Regions from separate parts of the Streptomyces sp. NPDC046859 genome, predicted to be linked through region 2. Evidence: riboswitches for the same ligand, from Rfam matches in the RefSeq annotation. Region 2 holds a riboswitch; each other region holds the start of a gene.
The links. A riboswitch is a leader RNA that binds a small molecule or an ion and turns the genes downstream of it on or off. The one in region 2 is predicted to bind thiamine pyrophosphate.

Region 1 (5,117 bases), on a different contig from region 2:
TCCCGGCCAGCAGCAGACCGCTCATGTCGATCGACGGGTACAGGCCGTGGATGAGGCCCGTGTTGTCGTCGGTGTTGCCGGTGAGCGCTGCCCAGTCGATGAACACCGAGCCCAGGACCCCGATCAGCAGGAGCGAGATGAGGGTGCCGAGGACCGCGACCGATGTACGCGCCGACGGGCCGTGACACAGGTAGAGCGCGATCAGCATGATGGCGCTCGCCCCCACCACCGCGACGACCAGCGGGTTCGAGCCCTGCAGGATCGCCGGCAGGATGAAGAAGTTGAGCAGCAGGAAGCTGATCGCCAGCGAGACCAGGGCCATGACGCCCCGCAGCCGTCCGACGAGCACGACGGCGACGGCGAAGATCCCGGCGAGCACCGAGAGCGGGACGCGCCGGTTGACGTCGGCGACGGCGTACTGGAGGTCCTTGGGGGCAGAGGGCTCGTAGGCGACCACGACCTCCTGACCTTCGCTCAACTGCCGTGACTGGTCGGGCTGGACGATCTCCGTGAACGTACGGCCCTTGTCCTTCCCCGTGTCGACGCGGATCGTCGCCTTCTTGCAGGTACCGCTCTCCTCCCGCGCCGCGGAGGAGCCCTCGCCGGTGGAGGAGCCTTCCGCGGCGGAGGTGTCCCCGGCCGGCGGAGCTCCGCCGGCGCCCACCTCCTTGCAGCTCAGCTCGACCACCTTCGTGACCGTGGCCTGCTGGGTCTGTCGGTCGAAGCCGACCCCGGTGCGCTCGTGCGCCGGGGCACCGCCCGGCCAGAGCACCGTGAGGCCGACCACCACGGCCGCGGCGAACGGGATCAGGACGGCCGCGATGACCTTGCGCAGATGCCGGGAGACAGGAGCGGCCGGACCGTGGGAGTGGCTGTGGGAGTGCCCGTGCCCGGATCCCTGCCCGTGTTCGTGCCCGCTGTCGGGCCCGCCCCCGGGCGCTCCCGAACCCCGCTGCTCGTCACGGTCGTTGTGCCGCGCGGGGCCGTTTCCCGGGCCTTGGCCGCGGCGCGGTTCGTGCGGCGGGTACGGAGGTTCATGCATCGTGGTCACCGATCGATCATCGCAAGAACGGAGAGGGCCCTCTGTTCAGCGCGCCCGAACTGGCGCTAGCGTGGAACCACCTTTGTACACGCGGGAGCTCGGAGCACCGGGCTGAGAGGGCGCTGACCTCCGTCCCAGCGATGTTTCACATGAAACATCACTCGTCACGAGTGACGTTTCACACGAGACGTCGGCAGACGGATACCGCTGCGTCGACCGCCGAACCTGTTACCGGGTAATGCCGGCGTAGGGAGTAGGTCTCATGACCATCAAGGACGCACGCACGCCTGCCTCGAACCAGGACGAATCGCCCTTGCAGGGCGAAGTCTCCGCGGAGGCCGAAAAGTCCATCGGCTGGCACAAGGCGTACATCGAGGGCTCACGCCCCGATCTGCGGGTGCCGGTCCGCCAGGTGCACCTCACCAACGGGCAGTCGGTCACGCTGTACGACACGTCGGGCCCGTACACCGATCCAGCCGCCGAGACCGACGTCCGCCGCGGGCTGCCCCCGCTGCGGGAGAACTGGATCGTCACCCGCGGGGACACCGAGGAGTACGCGGGCCGGCCCGTCCGGCCCGAGGACGACGGCATCAAGCACACAGCGCCGCGAGGGGGACTGCGCAACCTCGACGCGGTGTTCCCGGGACGGCCGCGCCAGCCCCGGCGCAGCCGCGACGGACAGGCCGTCACCCAGCTCGCTTACGCCCGCCGCGGGGAGATCACCCCCGAGATGGAGTTCGTGGCGATCCGGGAGAACGTCGACCCCGAGGTGGTCCGTGCGGAGATCGCCGCGGGCCGGGCGGTGCTGCCCGCCAACGTCAACCACCCGGAGATCGAGCCGATGATCATCGGCAAGCGGTTCCTGGTGAAGGTCAACGCCAACATCGGCAACTCCGCCGTGACCTCCTCCATCGAGGAGGAGGTCGAGAAGATGACCTGGGCGACCCGCTGGGGCGCCGACACGGTCATGGACCTCTCCACCGGCCGCAACATCCACACCACGCGCGAGTGGGTGCTGCGCAACTCCCCCGTCCCCATCGGCACGGTGCCGCTCTACCAGGCGCTGGAGAAGGTCGACGGCAAGGCCGAGGAACTGACCTGGGAGATCTACAAGGACACGGTCGTCGAGCAGGCCGAGCAGGGCGTGGACTACATGACGGTCCACGCGGGCGTGCGCCTGCCGTACGTGCCGCTCACGGCGAACCGCAAGACGGGCATCGTCTCCCGCGGCGGCTCGATCATGGCCGCGTGGTGCCTGGCGCACCACAAGGAGAGCTTCCTGTACGAGAACTTCGAGGAGCTCTGCGAGATCCTCGCCGCCTACGACGTCACCTACTCGCTGGGCGACGGCCTCAGGCCGGGGTCGATCGCGGACGCCAACGACGAGGCGCAGTTCGCGGAGTTGCGGACGCTCGGGGAACTCAACACCATCGCCAAGCGTTTCAACGTACAGACCATGATCGAGGGCCCGGGTCACGTCCCGATGCACAAGATCAAGGAGAACATCGACCTTCAGCAGGAGATCTGCGATGAAGCTCCGTTCTATACGCTCGGCCCGCTGACCACGGACGTCGCGCCGGCGTACGACCACATCACGTCCGGCATCGGTGCCGCGATGATCGCCTGGTGGGGCACCGCCATGCTCTGCTACGTGACGCCCAAGGAGCACCTGGGCCTGCCCAACCGTGACGACGTCAAGACCGGCGTCATCACCTACAAGATCGCCGCGCACGCCGCGGACCTCGCCAAGGGCCACCCCGGGGCGCAGGAGTGGGACGACGCGCTGTCCGACGCCCGCTTCGAGTTCCGCTGGGAGGACCAGTTCAACCTGGCGCTCGACCCGGACACGGCCCGCGAGTTCCACGACGAGACCCTGCCGGCCGAGCCCGCCAAGACGGCCCACTTCTGCTCCATGTGCGGGCCGAAGTTCTGCTCCATGAAGATCTCCCAGGACATCCGCCGGCGGCACGGCGGCTCGCAGGAGGAGATCGAGGAGGGCATGGCCCAGAAGTCCAAGGAGTTCGCGGCGGCGGGCAACAGGGTGTACCTGCCGCTGGCGGACTGATCGGTACCTTCTCGAAGCACAGATCACCCGGCCCCTGCAGGCTGCTCGGCTTGCGCCGCCCCCGAGGAGGCTGCCTCGGGGGCCGTCGCAGGAGGTCCCTGCGAGGGCCTCGTGTGGCGGGGCGCAAGCCGGGGGTCACTCCGGCTGGTGTTCCGGGCCTCCGAAGTCCGGGCTGGTGTAGTCCGGGCTCGAGAAGCGCGGGCGGTGGCCCCCGGCGGGGCCGTCGTCCGGGCTGCTGAACCCGGGGCGGCCGTAGCCGAGGTTCGGCATCCGGCCCGCCGGAGTCGACGGTGAGGTGGGGTGCAGGGCGGCGGTCGTGCCGGGGTCGGCCAGCGCTTCCCGCAGGAAGGGCAGGATGCCGCGTTCCAGCAGGGCCTCCCGCCAGGCCTGCCTGGCCAGGATCACTTCCTCGCTCAGCGCGCCGTAGGGCGCGCCGTCGAGGGTGGGTCGGTTGCGCAGGGCGGTCAGCAGGAGCCCGACGGCGGCGACCAGGATGGCCGCCGCCGCGATGGCACCGAACACCCATCCGGTGGTGAGCATGGTCTGGGCGAAGGCTCGCTCGGGATTGAACATCTTCAGGACGTATCCCACGAGCAGGAATATCGCCGCGGCGGTGCCGGCGAGGACGGGTGCCAGGACCGCGAGGACGGCGACGAGGCCGGGTCCCGCGGTCTCGGCGACCTCTCCGACGGTGGTGGCGAGTCCCATCGCGCCCCCGCCCGGCTCGCTGGAGCCGGTCTCACGGGACGACGACGGGCTGGACGGCGCCGGCTGGCGCAGTTCCTCACGGACCTTCACGTAGTGCTGGTACTCGGTCGCTGCGGCCGCCGTGATGAGCGCGGTGGCGTTCAGCGCCATGGTGCGCAGTTGTTCGGGGTTGAGCCGCTGTCCGACAGCGGCCAGTTCCGGGCGGTGTGGGGCGGAGCGCAGCGCCTCGTTGAGGATCCGCTCGTACTCCTGGCGGTCCTCGCTGAGCAGGTGCTGCGGAACGCTGTTCATGTGCATCCCCCGATGCTCCGTAGGGCTTGGGGCTCGCATGCCAACGAGCCGTCGGGCAGAAACGGAGGGGAGCCTGCTACGGATAAGGCGATGGTAGAGCGGCGACGGCACACGGTGACAGGGGGTTTGCCAAAATTGGGCCCCGGCCCACGCCTCTTCGCGCCCCCCGTGACCGGGGGACGCGCACCGGAGAACGGTCAGATGTCCAGGGGGAGTTGCTGGACCAACAGCTTTCCGGCCATGGTCACGCCGCCGTCCATCGCGATCGCGAGCCCGTCCGCGTAGACGTGCGGGCCCTCGACCAGCGGCCCGGAGTTGTCCTCGCCGTCCTCGGAGCCGACCTCGCCGAGCAGATACGGAATCGGGCTGTGGCCGTGAACGATGCGGGTGCCGCCGTACGTATCGAGCAGGGAGCGCACGGCCTGTGCGCCGCCCTCGTCACGGAAGGAGAACCGCTTGGTGAACTTGCGGAACAGGTCCCAGACCTCGTCGGCGTCGTTGCGGGTCAGCGTCTCGCGGACGGTGTCGTTGACCTCCTCGATGGACCGGCCGTAGTCGAGATAGGCGGTGGTGTCGGAGTGCACCAGCAGATGCCCGTCCACCTCCTCGACGGCGTCGAGCCGGGACATCCACTGCAGGTGGTGGTCCTGGAGGCGGTCCATGTCGGTCTTCTGCCCGCCGTTGAGCAGCCAGGCCGCCTGGAAGGTGGCGGTGCCCGCGCCCGAGTTGACGGGAGTGTCGCCGAACCGCTTGGCGCCGAGCAGCAGCAGCTCGTGGTTGCCCATGAGGGCCTTGCAGTAGCCGCCGGAGGCGGCGGCCTCCGCGGACAGCCGCATCACCAGGTCGATGACGCCGATGCCGTCGGGGCCGCGGTCGGTGAAGTCGCCGAGGAACCACAGCCGGGCGGTGCCCGCGCACCAGCTGCCTGCCGAGTCGACGAGGCCCTTCTCCTGGAGGGCGGCCGTCAGCTCGTCCAGGTAGCCGTGCACGTCACCGACGACGAACAGCGGC
Region 2 (5,117 bases):
CGACCGCGTACACGTCCGGCGCGGAGGTGCGCAGCCGGTCGTCGGCCAGCACCTCGCCGTGCGCGCCGAGCGCGATGTCCGAGCCGGTGAGCCAGGCGGTGGCGGGCCGGGCCCCGATGCCGACGACGACGGCGCCGGCGGGCACGCGCGTGCCGTCGCCCAGGACGACGGCGCCCTGTTCGACGCGCTCCACGCGCGTGCCGGTGCGCAGCACGGCCCCGCTGTCCGCGTACCAGGCGGCCATCGGCTCGGCCACCTCGGCGGGCAGGGCGCCCGCGAGCGGCCGCTCGGCGGCCTCCACGACGGTCACCGCGCAGCCCGCCTCCCGGGCGGCGGTGGTGAACTCGGCTCCGATCCAGCCCGCGCCGACGACCACGACGTCGTGCTGCCGGGCGAGCACCGGGCGCAGCCGCTCGGCGTCGTCCAGGGTGCGCAGCAGGTGCACGCCGGGGACGCCCTCGGTGCCGGGCAGCCGCAGCGGTTCGGCGCCGGTGGCGAGGACCAGCGCGTCGTAGGGGACGGGCCCGGTCTCGGTGTCCAGGACGCGGTCGGCGGTGCGGACGCCCAGCACCTCGCAGCCGAGCCGCAGTTCGACGCCGAGCGCCTCGAAGTCGACGTCGAAGGCGGAGCCCTCGGCGGTGCCGAGCAGCACGGCCTTGGACAGGGGCGGGCGGTCGTACGGCTGGTGGGGCTCGGCGCCGATCAGGGTGATCGTCCCCGTGAAGCCCTTCTCGCGCAGGGCGACCGCCGTCTGCACACCGGCCATGCCGGCGCCGGCGACGACCACGGACCGCTGCGACTGGGTGGTTGGCTCGCTCACCTGATCACCATAGACACGTGACGTGCCGTCAGTCAGGACGCGGGACCTGCTCGACCACACTGGTGCCGCTGCCCGGCTGCGACTCCCACTCCCAGGTCTCCGTCAGCCGCACGCGCCCGTCGGGGAGTTCGCCCACCGTGGACACGCAGTGGCCCGAGGAGGTCGTGCCGTCCCGCTTGAGCTGCACGTACCGGAAGTCCAGCCGGTCGCCGTCCCGGGTGCCGACGAGGTGCCCGCGCACCACGTCGCCGCCGCTGTACTCGGCCCAGACCACGCCGTCCTGCTCGTGGTACGTGAACCGGGTGCGCGTCCCCACCTGCCCCGGCGCCTGGTCGGCGACGGGGGCGAGGACGAGACCGTCGAGCGAGCGGGCCATGCGGGGAGGCTCCCTTACCGATACCTGGGACTGCGGGCTAGGGTGGCCACCGTAGAGCACTCGCGGGAGCCCGGACGCACCGGGCTGAGAGGGAGGCTGGCGGCCTCCGACCGTACGAACCTGATCCGGGTCATGCCGGCGAAGGGAGGGGCTGGACGCCCATGTCCTCACGTACGTCAGACGTCCTCGTCGTCGGGGGCGGGATCATCGGCCTGGTCACGGCGTGGCGGGCCGCGCAGCGCGGGTTCGCCACGGCCGTGGCGGACCCGGAGCCGGGTGGCGGGGCCGCCCAGGTGGCGGCCGGGATGCTGGCCGCGGTCACCGAACTCCACTACGGGGAACAGACCCTGCTCGCCCTGAACCTCGACTCGGCCCGCCGCTATCCGGACTTCGCGGCCGAGCTCGCCGACCTCACCGGACACCCCCTCGGCTACCGCCGGTGCGGCACGCTGGCCGTGGCCCTCGACGCGGACGACCGCGCCCACCTGCGGGAGCTGCACGCCCTGCAGACCCGTTCGGGGCTGGACTCCGAGTGGCTGACCGGGCGGGAGTGCCGGCGCCTGGAGCCGATGCTCGCGCCCGGAGTGCGCGGCGGGCTGCGGGTGGACGGCGACCACCAGATCGACCCCCGGCTGCTCACCGGGGCGCTGCTGGAGGCGTGCGAGCGGGCCGGTGTGACCTTCCACCGGGCCTGGGCCGGGCGCCTGGACGTCACGGCGGACCGGGCGACGGGGGTCACCACCACGGACGGCACGGCGCTGCGCGCGGACCGGGTGGTCCTCGCGGCCGGCAGTCGGAGCGGCCGGCTCGCGGGCGTCCCGGACGCCGTACGGCCGCCCGTGCGGCCCGTGAAGGGGCAGGTGCTGCGGCTGACCGTGCCGCAGGGCCTCGCGCCGTTCCTGAGCCGGACGGTGCGGGCGATGGTGCGGGGCAGCCAGGTGTACCTGGTGCCGCGCGAGAGCGGGGAGCTGGTCGTCGGGGCGACGAGCGAGGAGCTGGGCTGGGACACCACGGTGACCGCCGGCGGCGTGTACGAGCTGCTGCGCGACGCCCATGAGCTGGTGCCCGGCCTCACCGAGCTGCCGCTGGCCGAGACCCGGGCGGGCCTGCGCCCCGCCTCCCCCGACAACGCGCCGCTGCTCGGCCCGACCGCCCTGGACGGGCTGCTGCTCGCCACCGGGCACCACCGCAACGGCGTGCTCCTCGCGCCGGTCACCGGGGACGTCCTGGCGCACGTCCTGACCACCGGTGAACTGCCGGACGTGGCCCGTGACTTCACGCCGCTGCGGTTCGCCGCCGCCCCCCAGGAGCAGCCGGCATGAACATCTCGCTCAACGGGGAGTTGCGGCGGGTCGCCCCCGGCACGGCGCTCGACGACGCCGTCCGGCTGCTCACCGCGGCCCCCTCCGGGGTGGCCGCCGCCCTGAACGAGACCGTCGTCCCGCGCGCGCAGTGGCCGTCGACGCCGCTGCGCGAGGGGGACCGCGTCGAAGTCCTGACCGCCGTGCAAGGAGGCTGACCATGGCCGACGACCCCCTCGTCATCGGGGACCTGTCCCTCACCTCGCGGCTGATCATGGGCACGGGCGGGGCGCCCAGCCTGGACGTGCTGGAGCGGGCACTCGTGGCGTCCGGGACGGAGCTGACGACCGTCGCGATGCGGCGGGTGGACCCTTCGGTGCACGGCTCGGTCCTCTCCGTGCTCGACCGGCTCGGCATCCGGGTGCTGCCGAACACCGCGGGGTGCTTCACCGCGGGCGAGGCGGTGCTGACGGCCCGCCTCGCCCGCGAGGCGCTCGGCACGGACCTGGTCAAGCTGGAGGTCATCGCCGACGAGCGGACCCTGCTGCCGGACCCGGTCGAGCTGCTGGACGCGGCGGAGACCCTGGTCGACGACGGGTTCACGGTGCTGCCGTACACCAACGACGACCCGGTGCTGGCGCGCAGGCTGGAGGACGCCGGGTGCGCGGCGGTCATGCCGCTGGGCTCCCCCATCGGCTCCGGGCTCGGCATCCGCAATCCGCACAACTTCGCGCTGATCGTGGAGCACGCGCGCGTGCCGGTGATCCTGGACGCGGGAGCCGGGACGGCCTCGGACGCGGCGCTCGCGATGGAGCTGGGCTGCGCGGGCGTGATGCTCGCCTCGGCGGTGACGCGGGCCCAGGAGCCGGTGCTGATGGCCGACGCGATGCGGCACGCGGTGGAGGCGGGCCGGCTGGCCCGCCGGGCGGGCCGGATCCCCCGGCGGCACTTCGCCGAGGCGTCCTCCCCGGTGGACGGCCTGGCGCGGCTGGATCCGGAGCGGCCGGCCTTCTGAACGTGCGTTCGATCAAGGCGCCCGGAGGGTGAGGCGTCCGTCACAGGACGGTCGCAGTCCCGCCCCGATCCCGGCCGGACCGGACGGGGTGTCGGTGTCGGCTCGTACACTCCCCTGCGTGGATACGACCCTTCAGGACCCTCTGGTCGGGCAGGTGCTCGACGGCCGGTATCGCGTGGACGCGCGGATCGCGGTCGGCGGGATGGCCACGGTCTACCGGGCCCTGGACACCCGCCTCGACCGCGTGCTCGCGCTCAAGGTGATGCATCCGGCGCTGGCGGTGGACGGGGCGTTCGTCGAGCGGTTCATCCGGGAGGCGAAGTCCGTCGCCCGGCTGGCCCATCCGAACGTGGTGCAGGTCTTCGACCAGGGCGCCGACGGGTCGTACGTCTATCTCGCGATGGAGTACATCGCCGGCTGCACCCTGCGGGACGTCCTGCGCGAGCGCGGGGCGCTCCAGCCGCGGGCCGCGCTCGACATCCTGGAGCCGGTGCTCGCCGCGCTCGGCGCCGCGCACCGGGCCGGGTTCGTGCACCGGGACATGAAGCCGGAGAACGTGCTGATAGGGGACGACGGCCGGGTCAAGGTCGCCGACTTCGGCCTGGTGCGCTCGGTGGACACCGTGACCAGCACCACCGGGGCCGTCCTCGGCACCGTCTCGTATCTCGCGCCCGAGCAGATAGAGCAGCCGGGCGCCGCCGACGCCCGTGTCGACGTGTACGCCTGCGGTGTCGTCCTGTACGAGATGCTGACCGGCGGGAAGCCGCACGACGGGGACTCACCCGCCGTGGTGCTCTACAAGCACCTGCACGAGGACGTCCCGCCGCCCTCCGCGGTGGTGCCGGGCCTGGCCTACGAGCTCGACGCGCTGGTCGCCTCCGCCACCGCCCGCACCCCGGGCGTCCGTCCGTACGACGCCGTGACCCTGCTCGCGCAGGCCCGAGTGGCGCGCGCGGCCCTCACCGACGAGCAGCTGGACGCGATGCCCCCGCAGGCGCTGTCCGGCGGGCACGACAAAGCCGACGACCGCACGAGCGTGATCCCGCGCGGGCTCACCGCGGCCCGGCCGCTGCCGGTCGACGGGGACGGTCCGGTCGACCGCACCAGCCGCCTGGAGATGCCGCCGCCCCCGCCGTCCGGGCCGCCCCGCGCGCGGGCTTCGCGCCGGCCGCGCGGCCCCCTGGTCGTGGTGGCCGCCGTGCTGCTGGCCCTGGGTCTGGGCGCGGGCATCTGGTACATCAACTCCGGCCAGTTCACCGAGGTCCCGCCGCTGCTGTCGAAGACCGAGGCGCAGGCCCGGGACCGTCTGGAGCAGGACGGGCTCGACGTCGGCCGGGTGCGGCGGGCGTACAGCGACACTTTCGACCGCGGCACCGTCGTCGGCACGGACCCGGAGCCGGGCGCCCGCATCCGGCAGAACGACTCCGTGGACCTGGTCGTCTCCCTCGGCCCGCGGACGGTGAAGGTGCCGGATCTGCGGGACCGCCCGCTCGCCGAGGCGCGGGCCGCGCTGAAGGACCGCGGCCTGGAGCCGGGCATGGTGACGCGCGAGTTCGACGACGAGATCGCGCGCGGCTCCGTGATCTCCTCGTCCCCCGGCGACGG
Region 3 (5,117 bases), on a different contig from region 2:
TGGTGTGGCTGCTGCTGGTGCTGTTCGTGGGGTCGGGCTGATCCGCTGGCTCCGCCCTGCCGGACTGTGACCATGGGGAGCCCCCGCTCTTTCGGAGCGGGGGCTCCGGCGTCGGCGAGGAAGCCTCGAGGACATGCGCCCCCAGTGGAAGCGCCGGCTTCGGCTCGCCCGCGGCGTGTGCGAGGGCGCCGCCGTGACCCCTGACGGCAGGAACCCCGTGTTCGCGGCACCGGAGTACCGGCACGCACTCCGACCGGCGCCTCCTGAAAGCTCGACGTCCGCTCCCGGGTGACCGCCCCCACCCCACTCGCGCCCGGGGTCCCGGAGTTGATCTGCCACACTGGAAGGGTTATGCCTGCACCCGGAGAACTCACATTCGTCGCCCCGCGCGGAGCCAAGAAGCCGCCGCGGCATCTTGCCGATCTCACGCCCGGTGAGCGCAAGGACGCCGTCGCCGCGATCGGCGAGAAGCCGTTTCGTGCCAAGCAGCTCTCGCAGCACTACTTCGCGCGGTACGCGCACGATCCGGAGCAGTGGACCGACATCCCCGCCGGGTCCCGCGCCAAGCTGCGGGAGGAGCTTCTGCCCGAGCTGATGACCGTCGTGCGGCATCTGTCGACCGACCAGGGGGCCACGCGTAAGACGCTGTGGCGGCTGTTCGACGGGACCCTCGTCGAGTCCGTGCTCATGCGGTACCCGGATCGGGTCACCATGTGCATCAGCTCGCAGGCCGGGTGCGGTATGAATTGCCCCTTCTGTGCCACCGGGCAGGCCGGGCTCGACCGGAATCTGTCCACCGCCGAGATCGTTCATCAGATCGTCGACGGGATGCGGGCGCTCAGGGACGGGGAGGTCCCCGGGGGGCCGGCTCGGCTGTCCAACATCGTCTTTATGGGGATGGGCGAGCCGCTCGCCAACTACAACCGGGTCGTCGGGGCCATCCGGCGGCTCACCGATCCGGAGCCGGACGGGATGGGGCTCTCGCAGCGGGGGATCACCGTCTCCACCGTCGGGCTCGTGCCCGCCATCCACCGGCTCGCCGATGAAGGGCTCAAGACCCGGCTCGCCATCTCGCTGCACGCCCCCGACGACGAGCTGCGCGACACCCTCGTCCCCGTGAACACGCGGTGGAAGGTGCGCGAGGTGCTGGACGCCGGGTTCGAGTACGTCGCGAAGAGCGGCCGCCGGCTGTCCATCGAGTACGCGCTCATCCGGGACATCAACGACCAGGCCTGGCGCGGTGACCGGCTCGGGCGGCTGCTCAAGGGCAAGCCCGTGCACGTCAACCTCATTCCGCTGAACCCGACGCCGGGCTCGAAGTGGACCGCCTCGCGGCCCGAGGACGAGAAGGCGTTCGTGGAGGCCATCGCCGCCCATGGTGTACCGGTGACGGTCCGGGACACCCGTGGCCAGGAGATCGACGGGGCGTGTGGTCAGCTCGCCGCCACCGAGCGGTAGTCTGACCGGCGTCAACACATCTGCATATTCCGACAGGGGAGCGCCACAGCGCTGAGAGTGCGGCACCGGCCGCAGACCCTCCGAACCTGGCCCAGGTCATTCTGGGTAGGGAGATCGGTCATCACTCGAGCTGTTGCGCCCTGCCCGAGCCCCCCCGGGGCCACGGGCAGGGCCGCGTCTCTTCCTGGTCAGCCCAGGAGGAATCCAGTGAGCATCACCAAGAAGGCCACGGCCCTCGGCGTCGGGCTCGGTCTCGTCGCCCTGCCGGCGCTGACCGCCTGCGGGTCGTCCGACGACGGCGGCAGCGGCGGCGGTTCGCGGACCGTCACCCTGGTCAGCCACAACTCGTGGGCCGTGTCCAAGGACGTCCTCGCGGGCTTCGAGAAGCAGTCCGGCTACAAGGTCCGGGTCCTCAAGGACGGCGACGCGGGGCAGGCCGTCAACAAGGCCATCCTCACCAAGGACAACCCGCAGGGCGACGTCTTCTTCGGCGTGGACAACACCCTGCTGTCCCGGACCCTCGACAACGGCCTGTTCCAGTCGTACGAGGCCAAGGGCTCCGACCTGGTCCTGCCCGAGTTCCGGGTCGACCAGGACAAGCACCGGGTCACCCCCGTCGACACCGGCGACGTCTGCGTCAACTACGACAAGGCGTACTTCAGCGAGCGCAAGCTGGACCCGCCCACCTCGTTCGGCGACCTGGTCAAGCCCGCGTACAAGAACCTCCTCGTCACCGAGAACGCCTCCACCTCCTCGCCCGGCCTCGGGTTCCTCCTCGGCACCGCCGCCAAGTACGGCGACGACGGCTGGCCGGACTACTGGAAGAAGCTGAAGGCCAACGGCGTCAAGGTCGTCGACGGCTGGGAGCAGGCCTACAACGAGGAGTTCTCCGGTTCGGCCGGCGGGAAGAAGGCGAAGGGCGACCGGCCCCTCGTCGTGTCGTACGCCTCCTCGCCGCCCGCCGAGGTGATCTACGCCGATCCCCGGCCCTCGACCGCGCCGACGGGTGTCGTGGACGGCACATGCTTCCGGCAGGTCGAGTACGCCGGTCTGCTCGGCAACGCGGGCAACCCCGAGGGCGGCAAGGCGCTGATCGACTTCCTGCTGACGAAGACGTTCCAGGACGACATGCCGCTGAACATGTTCGTGTACCCGGTGCGGAAGGACGCCGAGGTGCCGAAGGAGTTCACGGAGTACGGGCCGCCGGCGAAGAACCCCGAGACCATGGACCCGGCGAAGGTCGCCGCCCACCGTGACGACTGGGTCAAGTCGTGGACCTCGCTCGTCCTGAGGTAACGGCACGCCGCACGCGGGGCGCGGCGGCGCGGCTCGGTCTCGTGGCCGTGCCCGTCGCGTTCTTCGCGGTCTTCTTCGCCTACCCGGTCGCCGCGATCGTCGCGCGCGGCCTGAACGTCGACGGGGCGTGGCGGTTCGGTCGGCTGTGGGACGTGCTCGGGCAGTCCGACATCCGGCACGTGCTGTGGTTCACCACCTGGCAGGCCCTCGCCTCCACCGCGCTCACCCTGCTGATCGCGCTGCCCGGCGCCTATGTCTTCGCCCGTTTCGACTTCCCCGGCAAACAGGTCCTGCGGGCGGTGGTGACCGTGCCGTTCGTGCTGCCGACGGTCGTCGTCGGCACGGCGTTCCTCGCGCTCGTGGGCCGCGGCGGGCTGCTGGACGAGCTGTGGGGCGTACGGCTGGACACCACCGTGTGGGCCATCCTGCTCGCGCACGTCTTCTTCAACTACGCCGTCGTCGTACGGACGGTGGGCGGCCTCTGGGCCCAGCTGGATCCCCGGCAGGAGGAGGCCGCGCGGATGCTCGGGGCGTCCCGGTGGACCGCCTGGCGGACCGTCACCCTGCCGGCGCTCGGGCCGGCCGTGGCCGCCGCCGCGCTCATGGTCTTCCTGTTCACCTTCACCTCCTTCGGCGTGGTCCAGATCCTCGGCGGTCCGGCGTTCTCCACCCTGGAGGTCGAGATCTACCGGCAGACCTCCGAGATCTTCGACCTATCCACGGCCGCCGTGCTGACGATCGTGCAGTTCCTGGCGGTCGGCTCGGTCCTCGCCGTGCACGCCTGGACCGTACGGCGGCGGGAGAGCACCCTGCGTCTGGTCGACGCGTCCGTGACGGCGCGGCGACCGCGCGGTGCCGGGCAGTGGGCGCTGCTCGCCGGGGTCCTGGCCGTCGTCGCCGTCCTGCTGGTGCTGCCGCCGGCCGTCCTGGTGCGCCGCTCGCTGGACGCGCCCGGCCTCGGCTACTACCGGGCGCTCACCGAGGCCGACGGCGGGGTCTTCCTCGTCGCGCCGATCGAGGCGATCGGCAACTCGCTCCAGTACGCCGTCGTCGCCACCCTCATCGCGGTGCTGGTCGGCGGACTGGCGGCGGCCGCACTGACCCGGCGGGACGCCGGCCGGTTCGTCCGGGGCTTCGACGCGCTGCTGATGCTGCCGCTCGGGGTGTCCGCGGTGACCGTCGGCTTCGGATTCCTGATCTCCCTGGACGAGCCGCCGCTCGACCTGAGAAGCAGCTGGATCCTGGTGCCGCTCGCGCAGGCGCTGGTCGGAGTGCCCTTCGTCGTACGGACCATGCTGCCCGTGCTGCGGGCCGTCGACGACCGGCTGCGGGAGGCGGCCGCGGTCCTCGGCGCCTCTCCCTGGCGGGTGTGGCGGGAGATCGACCTGCCGATGGTGCGCCGGGCGCTGCTGATCGCGGCCGGGTTCGCCTTCGCGGTGTCGCTCGGCGAGTTCGGCGCGACCGTGTTCATCGCACGGCCCGACAACCCGACGCTGCCGGTCGCGGTGGCCCGGCTGCTGGGACGCGCGGGTGACCTCAACTACGGCCAGGCGATGGCCCTTTCGACGGTGCTGATGGTGGTGTGCGCGGTGGCGCTCCTGGTCCTGGAGCGGCTGCGCACCGACCGGACGGGGGAGTTCTAGATGCTGCTGAGCCTTACGGACGCGACGGTCCGCTTCGGAGGGCGGGCGGTGCTCGACGCCGTCGACCTGGATGTCGCCGAGCACGAGATCGTGTGCGTGCTGGGGCCGAGCGGCAGCGGCAAGTCGACGCTGCTGCGGGCTGTGGCGGGGCTGCAGCCCCTGGACGCCGGCCGGGTGACGCTGGACGGGCGCGACCAGGCCGGGGTGCCCGCGCACCGGCGCGGTGTCGGCCTGATGTTCCAGGACCACCAGCTGTTCCCGCAGCGGGACGTCGGCGGCAACGTGGCCTTCGGCGCCCGGATGCACGGGGCGTCCCGGCGTGAACAGGCCGGGCGCGTGCACGAGTTGCTGGAGCTGGTGGGACTGCCGGGCGCCGCCGGGCGTGCCGTCGCCTCCCTGTCCGGCGGCGAGCAGCAGCGGGTGGCGCTGGCCCGTGCCCTCGCGCCCCGGCCGCGGCTGCTGATGCTGGACGAGCCGCTGGGGCAGCTGGACCGCTCGCTGCGGGAGCGGCTGGTGGTCGAACTGCGGGAACTGTTCGGGCGGTTGGGTACCACCGTGCTGGCCGTCACCCACGACCAGGGGGAGGCGTTCGCGCTGGCCGACCGGGTGGTGGTGATGCGGGACGGCAGGATCGCCCAGACCGGGACGCCGCTCGAGGTGTGGCAGCACCCGGCGGACCCGTTCGTGGCCCGCTTCCTCGGCTTCGACAACGTGGTCGAG

Region 1: it holds a riboswitch for thiamine pyrophosphate, as region 2 does, so the genes downstream of both, thiC (phosphomethylpyrimidine synthase ThiC) here and thiO (glycine oxidase ThiO) in region 2, are expected to answer to the same signal.
Region 3: it holds a riboswitch for thiamine pyrophosphate, as region 2 does, so the genes downstream of both, ABZ899_RS18580 (thiamine ABC transporter substrate-binding protein) here and thiO (glycine oxidase ThiO) in region 2, are expected to answer to the same signal.

The regions. Positions count from the first base shown of each region.
Region 1 is NZ_JBEYXR010000013.1:9,763-14,879, forward strand. Features, by position in the region: gene ABZ899_RS20165 (YibE/F family protein) at 1-1,051, opposite strand, end outside; TPP riboswitch at 1,123-1,312, shown strand; gene thiC (phosphomethylpyrimidine synthase ThiC) at 1,305-3,107, shown strand; gene ABZ899_RS20175 (hypothetical protein) at 3,243-4,112, opposite strand; gene ABZ899_RS20180 (metallophosphoesterase) at 4,304-5,117, opposite strand, start outside.
Region 2 is NZ_JBEYXR010000005.1:40,469-45,585, reverse strand. Features, by position in the region: gene ABZ899_RS08515 (FAD-dependent oxidoreductase) at 1-787, opposite strand, end outside; gene ABZ899_RS08510 (hypothetical protein) at 849-1,196, opposite strand; TPP riboswitch at 1,249-1,360, shown strand; gene thiO (glycine oxidase ThiO) at 1,358-2,518, shown strand; gene thiS (sulfur carrier protein ThiS) at 2,515-2,715, shown strand; gene ABZ899_RS08495 (thiazole synthase) at 2,718-3,512, shown strand; gene pknB (Stk1 family PASTA domain-containing Ser/Thr kinase) at 3,631-5,117, shown strand, end outside.
Region 3 is NZ_JBEYXR010000011.1:109,885-115,001, forward strand. Features, by position in the region: gene ABZ899_RS18570 (phosphatidate cytidylyltransferase) at 1-41, shown strand, start outside; gene rlmN (23S rRNA (adenine(2503)-C(2))-methyltransferase RlmN) at 352-1,458, shown strand; TPP riboswitch at 1,483-1,588, shown strand; gene ABZ899_RS18580 (thiamine ABC transporter substrate-binding protein) at 1,666-2,754, shown strand; gene ABZ899_RS18585 (iron ABC transporter permease) at 2,730-4,397, shown strand; gene ABZ899_RS18590 (ABC transporter ATP-binding protein) at 4,398-5,117, shown strand, end outside.